3 regions of the Candidatus Photobacterium acropomis genome follow, and region 2 is predicted to be linked to each of the others. Evidence: predicted binding sites of a transcription regulator. Region 2 holds the regulator's gene; each other region holds the start of a gene.
What was found. The regulator PurR, encoded in region 2, represses purine synthesis genes. The targets are predictions, from matches to a motif close to TNANGNAAACGTTTNCNTNA.
Positions count from the first base shown of each region.

Region 1 (4,287 bases), 160 kb from region 2:
AGCTCAGAGCAACGATTACAACAAGGGTTGATCATGCTACGAGATCTGGCGCAAACAGAATTTGTTATGAATCCTCATTTTTAAGTCTTTATAATAACAGCATCAGATACCGTTAAGTATACGTGTATCTTTCTCATAATTATTTAATACAGAAAGTAGAGTCACAAAATGGATGCAGAATTTTGGCATAGCCGTTGGGCAGAAAACCGCATTGGTTTTCACTTATCTGATGTAAACCCATTACTGATCAAACATTGGTCAGCGGTTAAACCGCAACGTGATGAGCGTGTGCTTGTCCCTATGTGTGGTAAAACACAAGACTTAGTATGGTTAGCAGAGCGTCATAACCAAGTGATTGGTATTGAGTTGAGCGATATTGCTGTCAAAGCTTTCTTTGCTGAAAACCTCTATACACCGCTTGTTACTGGTGTCGGCAATCAACACCTTTATGAGTTTGATGAGATCTCGATTTACCAAGGTGATTACTTCACCGTAAATATCGATCCTGTTGATGTGGTTTACGATCGCGCAGCATTAATTGCAATGCCAGAAGACATGCGTCAAATGTACGTAGAGAAGCTACTGTCATTGGTAAAACCGGGCGGTCGTATTCTGTTGGTGACACTTGATTACCCACAAGATGAACTAGCAGGGCCTCCATTCTCAGTACCTAAAGCAGAAGTTGAAGCTTTATTTGCCAATTGTAAAGTGACACACCTTGAACGTGATGATGCTGATGAAACGCATCCTCGTCGCCAACGTGGTTTATCTCGCTTTGCAGAAGAAGTGTGGTTGATTGAAGTGTAATAACACTTAATCACATTTAGCTAAACATAAAGAAAGGCATGTTGCTTTAAACTAACCTGATGTTTTAAGGTTAATTAGAAAGCTAACATGCCTTTTGCTTATAGAGAACGGTTATTTGACGCTAATGTTATTAGTTAAAACCGAACAGTGAACTGATTAGTTAAAAACGACTTTCACATCACCAGCAGCGTTAACTGCATCATTGACTGCACTATCAATATCTTCACGACGAGTCAGTGCCACACCTAAACGACGACGACCATTGATTTCAGGCTTACCAAACAAACGAATTTGTGTTTGAGGACGAGAAAGCGCAGGCAGTAAGTTATCAAAGCCGATATTGGTTGAAACACCTTCAGCCAGAATAACCGCGGAAGCTGATGGACCATATTGTGTGATGTGCTGAATGGGTAAACCAAGGAATGCACGAACGTGAAGGGCAAACTCAGACAGATCTTGTGAAATAAGCGTCACCATACCCGTATCATGTGGGCGAGGGGAGACTTCACTAAACAGTACCGTATCGCCTTTAATAAATAGCTCGACACCAAACAAGCCGTAACCACCCAGAGCATTAACAACTTTCTCTGCAACATCTTGTGCCGCTTTTAATGCCGCTGTAGACATTTGCTGTGGCTGCCATGATTCACGGTAATCACCGTCTTCTTGGCGATGACCAATAGGCGCACAGAAATGAACACCATCAACAGCACGAACGGTTAATAATGTGATTTCGTAATCAAACTCAACAAAGCCTTCGATGATCACACGACCCGCACCAGCACGACCGCCTTCTTGTGCGTATTGCCATGCTGAATCAATATCAGCAGCTGTTTTAATTACGCTTTGACCTTTACCTGATGAACTCATGATTGGTTTTACCACACAAGGCATACCAATGCGCTTGACGGCAGCAGCAAAGTCATCGTATTGATCAGCAAACTCATAAGGAGAGGTTGGAATAGAAAGAGTTTCAGCGGCTAAACAACGGATACCTTCACGGTTCATTGTAAGCTTAGTGGCATTAGCGGTAGGAACAACGTTCACACCTTGTTGCTCAAGTTCAACTAGAGTGTCAGTCGCAATGGCTTCAATTTCTGGTACAACATAATCTGGTTTTTCTAATTCAATGATACGTTTTAGTGCATCACCATCAAGCATATCAATCACATGGCTGCGATGCGCAACTTGCATAGCTGGCGCATTGGGGTAGCGATCTGCGGCGATCACTTCGATGCCTAAACGTTGACATTCGATCGCCACTTCCTTGCCTAATTCACCAGAGCCTAAAAGCAGAACACGAGTAGCATTTGAACCATTAGCTGTACCTAACATTCTTATTCCTTACGATTTATGTTGGATAGTGTTGGTTGGGCGTGATAATACCTTGTTTTTATAATTAAGCAAACGTTTGCGTCGGTGTTTTATCTAAACTTGAAACATAAATAGTGTCAGTTAAATGAAGCATATAATAAAAAACCGCCAGCAATGTGGCGGTTTCATCAGTGATCTTAAAATGCATGACACATTATCAAATGTGTTACTTGCGTTTTTCCCACTGAGTGATAAACGCAACAGAGGCAATAATAATGGCAGCACCAAGCCATAAACGACCCGGAGGTACCCAACCAAACACTAACCATCCACCTAATACATTTAATGGCAGTTTGGCATGATCAAAAGGTTGGACGAAAGAAGCATCTGCCACTGCATAGGCTTTCGCAATCGCCCATTGTGCAAGGGCGGTTAATAAACCTGCTGCGATGATTAATGTCCACGTTGCACCGCCAGTCGGCATATGAAAATCAGGTAGTGCAAGTAACACATTAAAAGGGGTGATCAGAATCAGTAGATACATCACAACCGTTGTTGGTGATTCTGTGCTTGATTGCTTTTTCACCATCAGCGAATAACCCGCCCAGAAAATCGCAGCACCCACAGGTAGCAATGTGGCAATGCTAAAGGTATCTGACCAAGGCTCAAGAATGATCATCGCACCAATAAAGCCAGCAATGGTTGCACACCAACGTGCCGCACCGACTTTTTCTTTTAAGAGGAAACCTGAGCCAATGGTAGCAAATAACGGTGAAGTCATGAGCAATGCAATACCTTGCCAAATCGGCACAGGATAGGCGAGTGCCCACAGCCATAACTGAATACCAATCACTGCAAGAAAGACACGGAAACAGTGTTGGAAAAATTGTTGTGTCTTTAATGAGTGACGGATCCCCATGGTTCTAAGCCATGGCAGCATCGCAATCAACGCAATGAAGTATTGAAATAGGGCAAAGGTGGTCGATGAGACACCAAGTTTTATGCTGAGGTACTGAGCAAGGCTGTTCACAATGGCAAAAGCCAAACCTGCAGACAGCATCCAACTTGCACCTTGTACCGGATTATGTGTTGGACTATGAGTGTGAGACATGAAAATAGGTTCTCTATAAAAGCGTTGCGAGGATAATACGCTTTTGTTTTTAGATAGCCAATATTCGACCCACTCTAGAGGTGTTGAGGTAATAAAAAACCGCCTATTACAGCGGTTTATATAACAACCTAGGTCTTTATTGCTAAATCTTAGTAAGCAACATAGGTCATTTGAATGTCTGGATTCAATGCTTCTAGCAGTGCTTGAGTACGTGCTAGTTGGCTGATTTGGCTTTCAGCACTTTCAACTAATGCCGCTTCAACCAATTCAGACAGTTTGTAGCCTGACATATTCATGTTGATGAGCGCCACTTGCAGCGGTGGTAGGCTAGGGTTAAATGCCGCATTTTCAGCGTACATACCCACAAATACACGACCGTCTTTGGCTTTAAGCGCAACACCACTGAAGTTCTTCGAGTAAGGTGCATGTGAACGGTTTGCAGCATCACAAGCGGCAACAGCCAGCTCAGATTGTTCAGCAATGGTAATACCGTTATCAATATCGCTTAGTAGTGCATCTTCAATACCAAGATCGGCAGGGCCGAATGATTCAGGTAGGTATTGTTGCAGAGTCATTGGTTGGCGCTCTGGCAGTTGGATCACTAACTCTTTAGCCGTGTTGAGCTCATTCATGAACTGACGACAGTGACCGCAAGGGCTGTAGTTGATAGTCACATCTTTAATGCCAGTTTCACCTTTGATCCACGCATGGCTAATAGCCGATTGTTCTGCATGGATAGTACACGCCATACTTGCACCGGCAAATTCCATATTTGCACCAAAGTAAAGGCGACCAGAAGTACCACGGACAATAGCACCAACATAGAAATTAGAAATAGGAACAACAGCGTAAGCAGCAGCAACAGGAAGGAGTGCAAGACGAAGATCAGAATCAGATAGATTAGTGTGAGCAAGTAAGTGTTCAAATTGCTCAGGACTGATAGTGGAATCGAAATTTTTATCTTCAATAATTGGTCGAAGAGCTGATGCAAGCTCGTTAGGTAATTGACCTAATGCATCCATAACTTTTGCGTGCATTGGGGTGTTACTCCGTAT
Region 1 covers NZ_CP131609.1:2,117,062-2,121,348, reverse strand. The annotation lists gene Q7657_RS16700 (aminotransferase-like domain-containing protein) at 1-84, shown strand, start outside; gene Q7657_RS16695 (thiopurine S-methyltransferase) at 169-807, shown strand; gene purT (formate-dependent phosphoribosylglycinamide formyltransferase) at 964-2,142, opposite strand; gene Q7657_RS16685 (DMT family transporter) at 2,348-3,232, opposite strand; gene cdd (cytidine deaminase) at 3,382-4,269, opposite strand.
Region 1: a site for PurR is predicted at 2,207-2,226, ahead of purT (formate-dependent phosphoribosylglycinamide formyltransferase). Genes of this name have one in related genera too.

Region 2 (4,287 bases):
GTTAAATATTTGACGTTATAAAAAACAAAATTAAATATTTATGTTTTAGCATTGATATAAAACAAGAAGTTATTAATTACTTCTAGGTGCGTTATTTTGCTAGTTCTTATTATGAGCTTTATGTATTAAAAGATATAAAATAGAGTAGTCTGGTTAGGTATTATTCTAAATATATATTTAGTAGGTATACTTAGAAATAAAAGAATGAACATCTTTTATTTCTAAGTTAAATAGAATTGTCGAAGTAGATTTATTAAGAAAGGGCTGATAATAATTCGTTTCGACGTTGCTCAGGAATAACAGACCAATGTTGACCACTTATTGCACCTTCTAGCGCCCATAGTAATTCAAGACTAAGTGGACTGTTTTGCGCTTTTTGTAGCGCTTGGTATGCACCTAAAGCACCAGCAGCTTGAAGTTGTTCGATAGTCTCTATGCCTGCTTTTTTAAGCATTCTTTCGTTTGATAACCGTAGGTTTGGTAAGTCCTTTATACGGTCAGGTACGCAACTCTCCTTTTCTTGCTTGTCTTTTTCTGCTGCATCCAATGAATACCGACCTTGCGCAACGATCTTTTCAGGTTCGTCCCACCAATTATCAGGTATTGCGTAGTGCTTGGTTACAACAGGGAAGCCACGTTTCTTATAAACGTAAGGCTCAAGACCTGCTTTTTTGAATTCCTTTTCGGTTTCAGCGTTTGCGCGTAAATGAAGTTTATCATTTACAACTAATGCAAACATTGTATCACCAGCAAAAATGCCAAAACCGCCAAACATCGACCGTGATTTCACAGATCCAAAATGGTCAAATAATTTTAATGAATCTTTTAATATTGGTTTATCCATGCTTCTACTCGGTGAAATAAATATGAGTGTCACCTAAACATCAAGAGCGAGGAATTAGATTAATCAATCTTCATAATAGGCTTGTCAATATATTGTTAAAATAATCGTCATTATATTGGCGAGACTAATTATAATCCTTCGGTAACCCCGCTACCGTGAATTAATAATAATTGTTAGGCCGGAGGTTTTGCGTCTTAATCTTTCAATTAATTTGCCTGTTCGTGACTATATAAAGTTATATTAAATATTAGTTTTAATATTAAATCCAAGTCCTCAAAAATGTGATACTGCTTCAGGTAATTGTTCTTATCTTGTGGTGAGCATAAATCTTTTTTAAAAAAGTAAAAAAAAGCCAACAAGTTAAACTTATCGGCTTTTTCATGACTTACCAAGGTCAATCTTGTTAGTTGAGATCTTTAACAGACTTTCTCGCAACAAGCTCAGGCGTCATTTCAAAAGTTTGACGAGCGTGATTCTTGTCTTTAACACGATCTAGCAAAATTTCCACCGCTGTTTTACCTAAACGACGCTTAGGCTGGTGGATGGTCGTTAGCGGTGGAGCAAAGTACGGTGCAAGGTCAATGTTATCGTAACCAATGATAGAGATATCATCAGGAATACGTAGACCTGCTTGCTGGAATGTACTGATCATTGCCATTGCCATGATATCGTTGAAACAGAAGATAGCAGTAGGGCGATCTTTCATTGCGATAAATTTCTTCGCTGCTTCTACAGCAGATTCACATTCGAAGTCACCTTCAAGTAGCCAATCTTCATTAACGCTTAAGTCCGCTTCTGCCATAGCTTTACGGAAACCTTTTAGGCGCTCATGACAAGTAGACTTATCAGCTTGACCAGATAGACAGCCAATTTTCTTATGGCCGTTATCGATGAAGTGTTTAGTCGCAATGTAGCCACCATCTTCAGCGTTATCTTGAATGTTGTCAGTGTGAGGACGTTCTGGACCCCAGTCCATGATAACCATTGGAAGATCGTTCTGACGCTCTAGTAGTTCAAGTAGCTTCTGATCAAGATCGCTACACATTACTAGTAAGCCATCAACACGCTTTTCTGCCAGCATGCGTAGGTAGTCACGTTGCTTTTCAAGATTACCTTCTGTGTTACATAGGATCAGGGTATAGCCTGCGCCGTAACAGTATTCTTCAACGCCATGTACAACTTCAGCAAAGAATGGGTTAGTTGATTTTGTTACCAACATACCAATGGTACGAGTTGTATTACATTTTAAGCTTCGCGCTACAGCACTTGGTGCGTAGTTAAGCTCGTCTACCGCAGCCAGCACTTTTTTCTGTGTTGCTTCTGCAACAAAGCGTGTTTTATTGATCACGTGTGACACAGTTGTGGTTGATACACCTGCCATACGTGCAACGTCTTTAATGGTTGCCATATTTATTCTTCTAATTATGGTCAGATAGAGATCTGACAAAAGGTTGTGGTACCCAATTGATTAATTACGTAGTAGATGGCTAGTTGAGAGACTAGTAGATATGAAATTCTTTAATTATTAACTACTTAATTATTCAATTTGGCACCGTTTTTATAGAGTACCGCTCTTAAACAACTAAAGCCGCAATAAATGCGGCATTAGTGTATCGAAATTTTTATTACAACTTTTACATGTGTAATCGCTTGCGCTCACATTTTACTGTGTGTTTTGCGTTGTGCAATCTTTCTGTTCATCTTGAGTGAAATTATTGATGATAAAGTATAAAAATGTAGGTCGTTGTCACGCTTAATCCGATTTTTATCGCATTTTTACAGTATTAATAACTGATTGGTTATTAAAGAATAGGATGATTCGCTGACAAAATATAAGGGTAGTTTTCTTTAGGGTGGGTATGCACCGTAACAGGCCAACCATACAGCGATTCTACAACTTCTGCCGTGAGCACTTGTGACGGTGTTCCATCCGCTTTTATTTGCCCATCTTTTAGGAAAATCATCCGATCTGTGTATTGCGCTGCAAGGTTTAAATCATGTAATACCACAATAACCGCAGCGCCTTGCATTGCCATGTTCTTGGCGATTTGTAAGGTGTGATGCTGATGTGCCAAATCAAGAGCTGAGGTTGGTTCATCTAGCATCAAAATACAATGTTCACCAGCTTGGCTTAATTGGGTTAATACCCGAGCGAAATGGATCCGTTGTTTTTCGCCGCCAGAAAGTGTCGGGTAAAGCCTATTTGCAAGGTTTTTGACATCTACATAATCCATTGTCATTTTGGTTACTGATTTGAGCTGTGGTGAAGTCAGCTGTAACGGAATTGCACCTAACTCCACCACTTCTTTTGCTGTGAATGCAAAAGAAAGGGCACTGTGTTGCGGCAGTATGCCTAAATGTTTAGCCAGTGTAGCTCTGTCCCATGATGACAGTGGTTGCCCGAAAAAAGAGACCTCGCCAGATTCAGGTGTCACTTCGCCACAGAGCACTTTTAATAAGGTACTTTTACCTGCGCCATTGGGGCCTAAAAGGGCGGTGACCTCGCCTGAATGAATATCTAAATTCAGATCATCTAATAAGACTTTATTGCCGTAACGGAGTTTGAGATTTCTAGCTTGAATAACGCTGTTTGTATTTAGAGAAGCGTTATTTTGAGAACTGTTTTCTTTCGAACTAAGTAAATCAATATCAATGGCAGTTGCTGTCATGAAATGTGCCTCTTTTGAGCGCTAAGTAAATAGATAAAGAAAGGCGCACCTAAAATAGCGGTGATAATGCCAACGGGTAATTCTTGTGGTGAAAAAGCACTACGGGCGATCATATCTGCAACTAATAAAATTAAACCGCCTAATAGAGCTGAAATGGGCAATAAGGTTTTATGATTTGGACCTGTTAGCATACGTCCGACATGAGGGATGACTAAACCGATAAATCCGATAGGGCCACAAATCGACACGGTAATACCGACACCTGCCGCACAGACAATAATAAGATTACGCTTTAAGTGCTGAGTATTGACGCCCATGTGCCGGGCTTCTGCTTCACCTAATAGGAACGCATTCAAGTTATTACAATGGCGATAACAGTAGTTAAACAGTAACGCTAAAGTACAGTAGGCAAGAAGGATCCCAGACCACGTAGCACCAGCCAGTGAGCCCATTGACCACAGTGATAAATCACGCAGTGCCTCATCATCAGCAATATAGTTAAGTAAGCCTAATCCTGCCGCTGAAATTGCGGTAATCGCAACCCCAGCTAATAGCATGATCATCACTGATGTGCCGTTTTTATCTGTGCCTAAGCGGTAAACCATGACAGTGCTAATTGCACCGCCAATAAACGCAAACACAGGCACAATGGCAAAGTTAAGTAACTGTGGGAAAGTGTTAGTAAGTGGGGCAAATAACACAATGGCTAATGCTGCACCTAATCCGGCACCGCCTGTAATACCAATAATCCCGGGATCGGCAAGAGGATTACGA
Region 2 covers NZ_CP131609.1:2,273,893-2,278,179, reverse strand. The annotation lists gene Q7657_RS17390 (TfoX/Sxy family DNA transformation protein) at 254-844, opposite strand; cyclic di-GMP riboswitch class I at 982-1,070, opposite strand; gene purR (HTH-type transcriptional repressor PurR) at 1,248-2,252, opposite strand; gene Q7657_RS17380 (heme ABC transporter ATP-binding protein) at 2,647-3,513, opposite strand; gene Q7657_RS17375 (FecCD family ABC transporter permease) at 3,510-4,287, opposite strand, start outside.

Region 3 (4,287 bases), 1.1 Mb from region 2:
CCCGCCTTCGAGCTAAAGAATTAGGAATAAAGTTACAACGCTTATCGCAAGTAGAACGAGAAGAGCGTGAACGTTTTGAGCCACCAAAAGAATAATTCAAAGACTAAAAAGCCCTCACACTGAGGGCTTTCTTACTGTAACGCTAAACGAAATTTAATTATGCCAAGTATAAATATTGTCTGGCGCTACATAGTTCTCGCTTTGTTGCACTGGTGGCTGTACTTGAGTTGCACTAACATCAACGGCATTTGATGAAGTACTCACATCAGTTGCAGATGCTGTTGTTACCGCTGAATTATTATTAGTTACAGCATAATCATCTGCACTAATACGGCTATCATGACTTAATTCACGTTTAAACTCTGCCGTCGACGCTGACAAGTTCATGCGGAAAATGACTTTGTCACCTTTAATATTTACAGCATTTGCACTACTTACTGTCGTCATATGATTAAGCATGCGCTCTAACGTAAAGAAATCTTCTGTTGAGTTAACATTATCAACTTCAATATTCACTTTACCTGCAGCACTGCTACCCAATGCTAAGGCATATTTTTGCGCCAGATGATTAGCAACCTGATTCATCATATCGCTGCTTGCTTGTGCTAATGTACCGCTGGCTTTACCTGTGATGGGCTGAGTGTCTGTCGCAATTGTGCTCGGCTTTTGCGTATATAATTGCCATGATAATTCAACCTTGTCATCACCTTGCTGAATCGCCTTTACTAATAGCAATCCACCAGCGTTATAGCGCTTACTCGCACTTGAAATAGGATCGACAAAACTGCCCCATAAGTCAGATACGTGCAGTGCAGTTACATCATTAAAATCACCAATAGGGAAAGTAACAGGTACACCACGAACATTCGCTGCTTGCTTAGTGTCAGCCACTAAAGCATTAGCCGATTGATCCCACAAAATATCACGACTATTACCGTTATCATCAACCATCCAAACTAAAATATCAGGACGCTGTTCACTCCAGTAATTAGCTTTTGCTTGCGTTAATAATTGTTTAATTTGCACCTTATCAAAGGTTAAGTTCAGCGTCTGCTGACCATTGTCTTGACCATAACTAAACTGGCTAACATAACCCGAACTGTTTTTTAACGCTTGAGCTACTACAGTATTCTTAGCAATATTTTGATCCCCCGTCACTTTGATCAGCACTTGTTTAAAGCCCTGCTCTCGTGCTGTTTGATCAGCATTCTGTCCACCAGCTGGCATGACTACTTGAGCCTGATATAAATTACTAACCGTCGCAGCTTTAATCGGTAAAGCCAGTAACGCTAAAAACAACAACGCAAATCGCAACATAAAGCACTCATTATTTACTAAAGTAAGTTGGCAAAAAGAAATTGAATATCAGCGAGCTCCTAAACCGATTGACGTCTTGTATAGAAACACGGCTTACCATCAATTTATCCTACAATATGTACTTTTTCCTGAACCAAAACAATACAGCCTGCAAGAAACAAACCACATGCTTTAAAAAACTTCTCTAGTCACAAATATCAGTCATTAAATAATTAGCAGTTTTTTTCTCTTAACACACTAGGTAATCGTTTGCTTTTTGTGATAGCATTGCGCGATTTTTTTTATGACAAGGTGATTTTGAGTATGATGCAGGTATTACAAGGTGCCCAAATGTTATTCGTCGCATTTGGTGCTCTCGTTCTTGTTCCGTTACTTACTGGGCTTGACCCCAATGTGGCACTTTTTGGTGCTGGTGTAGGAACCCTCCTTTTTCAGCTTGTTACCAAACGTTCTGTTCCTATCTTCCTAGCCTCTTCTTTCGCATTTATTGCACCAATTATGTACGGTATCCAAGCTTGGGGTGTTGCAAGCACCATGGGTGGCCTAATGATGGCGGGTATCGTTTATGTCATTTTGGGTGGCATTATCAAAGTTCGTGGTGTGGGATTTATTCATAAACTGCTACCACCTGTGGTTGTCGGCCCAGTGATCATGGTCATCGGTTTAGGTTTAGCGCCAGCTGCTGTAAATATGGCTGTAGGTAAAACAGGTGACGGTGGTGTTCAGCTTATCGCACATGACACTGCGCTATGGATTTCAGCCATTTCATTAATCGTGACTATTGGCTTAAGTGTGTTTGCCAAAGGCATGCTAAAGCTAGTACCGATTGTAGGTGGTATCACTTCAGGCTACTTAGCAAGTTTAGCGTTCGGTGTGGTGGACTTTACCCCGGTGCATAATGCGAGTTGGTTAGCACTTCCTAACTTCACTTTCCCTGAGTTTAATATTAACGCAGTCCTTTTCATGATCCCTGTTGCCATTGCACCTGCAGTTGAGCACGTAGGTGACATGCTAGCGATTTCCAACGTAACAGGTAAAGACTACCTGAAAAAGCCAGGCCTACACCGCACAATGGCGGGTGACGGTATTGCGACGATTGCAGCCTCTATGGTAGGTGCACCGCCTAATACGACTTACTCTGAAGTAACGGGTGCGGTAATGCTAACCAAAGCATTTAACCCTGTGATCATGACATGGGCGGCAATTACGGCATTAGTGTTAGCGTTCGTAGGTAAATTAGGCGCAATGCTACAAACCATCCCTGTGCCTGTAATGGGTGGGATCATGATCTTACTATTCGGCTCTATTGCAACCGTTGGTCTAAATACGCTGATCAAAAACCAAGTCGATTTACACAAAGCCCGTAACCTTGTGATTGTTGCAGTAACGCTAGTATTTGGTATTGGTGGGATGGCATTTGGTATTGGTGAGTTCAGCCTGCAAGGTGTGAGCTTATGCGGTATTGTTGCGATTGTTCTGAACCTGATCTTGCCACAAGATTTAGGTGAAAATCATATCGTTGATAATGCGCAAATTGAAGATACAGAGCATCTATAATGAATGCCACCATAGGCGAGAGTAGCTTAGCTCTCGCTTACTCTTTTCGTTAATAAACACGAAAAACAGCAATAAAAAAACCGGACATCACGTCCGGTTTTTATTTAAATCTTGTTTACTAATTACTTAGTACCGAAGATCTTATCACCGGCATCACCAAGACCTGGAACGATGTAGCCTTTGTCATTTAGCTTCTCATCGATAGCTGCAGTGTATAGCTCAACATCTGGGTGTGCTTTTTCTAGTGCTGCAATACCTTCAGGTGCTGCCACTAGTACTAGAACTTTAAATTGCGTACAACCGTGCTCTTTTAACAGATCTAGTGTCGCAATCATAGAACCACCTGTTGCCAGCATCGGATCAACAACCAGCGCAATACGCTCATCGATGTTTGATGCTAGCTTGTTGAAATATGGTACAGGCTCAAGTGTTTCTTCATCACGGTAGATACCAACAACACTGATACGTGCACTTGGCATATGTTCAAGTACACCGTCCATCATGCCAAGACCGGCACGAAGAATAGGTACTACCGTCACTTTTTTACCTTTGATTTGGTCGATCTCAACTGGACCGTTCCAACCATCAATGGTCACTTTTTCTGTCTCAAAGTCTGAAGTCGCTTCATATGTCAGTAGGCTACCAACCTCAGTTGCTAACTCACGGAAACGCTTAGTGCTGATGTCACCTTCGCGCATAAGACCAATCTTATGTTTAACCAGTGGGTGTTTTACCTCAACAACTTTCATCTTCTGACTCCCGAGCAAATAAAAAATAAAATCGCATTATTATATACTAAGCCAAACGATTGCTGATAGTAGTAAACGTTTGACTGTTTACTTAATATCCAGTCAAAAAAAATGACGCAAACGTTTTCCTTTAGGCTGTGACTGCTGTTATCATACCCCTGCTTTTTTACTTTAATACGTTGAGGGATCATCTGTGAGCAACAAAAACTCTTCTCTTAGTTACAAAGATGCTGGTGTTGATATCGATGCTGGTAATGCATTAGTAGACCGTATTAAAGGGGTGGTAAAGCGTACGCATCGCCCAGAAGTGATGGGGGGAATTGGTGGTTTTGGTGCACTTTGTTCACTGCCAACCAAATATAAAGAGCCTGTTTTAGTATCAGGTACTGATGGCGTAGGTACTAAACTTCGCTTAGCGATGGATTTAAACAAGCACGATTCTATCGGTATCGATCTTGTTGCTATGTGTGTTAACGATCTTATCGTTCAAGGTGCAGAGCCTCTGTTCTTCCTTGATTACTACGCGACAGGCAAACTGGATGTCGATACAGCAACAAGTGTTGTAACAGGCATTGGTGAAGGCTGTATTCAATCAGGTTGTGCATTGATCGGTGGTGAGACTGCTGAGATGCCAGGCATGTACCACGGTGAAGATTACGATGTT
Region 3 covers NZ_CP131609.1:1,151,653-1,155,939, reverse strand. The annotation lists gene Q7657_RS12235 (DUF2069 domain-containing protein) at 1-95, shown strand, start outside; gene Q7657_RS12230 (DUF2066 domain-containing protein) at 154-1,317, opposite strand; gene Q7657_RS12225 (uracil-xanthine permease family protein) at 1,621-2,874, shown strand; gene upp (uracil phosphoribosyltransferase) at 2,997-3,623, opposite strand; gene purM (phosphoribosylformylglycinamidine cyclo-ligase) at 3,817-4,287, shown strand, end outside.
Region 3: a site for PurR is predicted at 1,555-1,574, ahead of Q7657_RS12225 (uracil-xanthine permease family protein). Genes of this name have one in related genera too.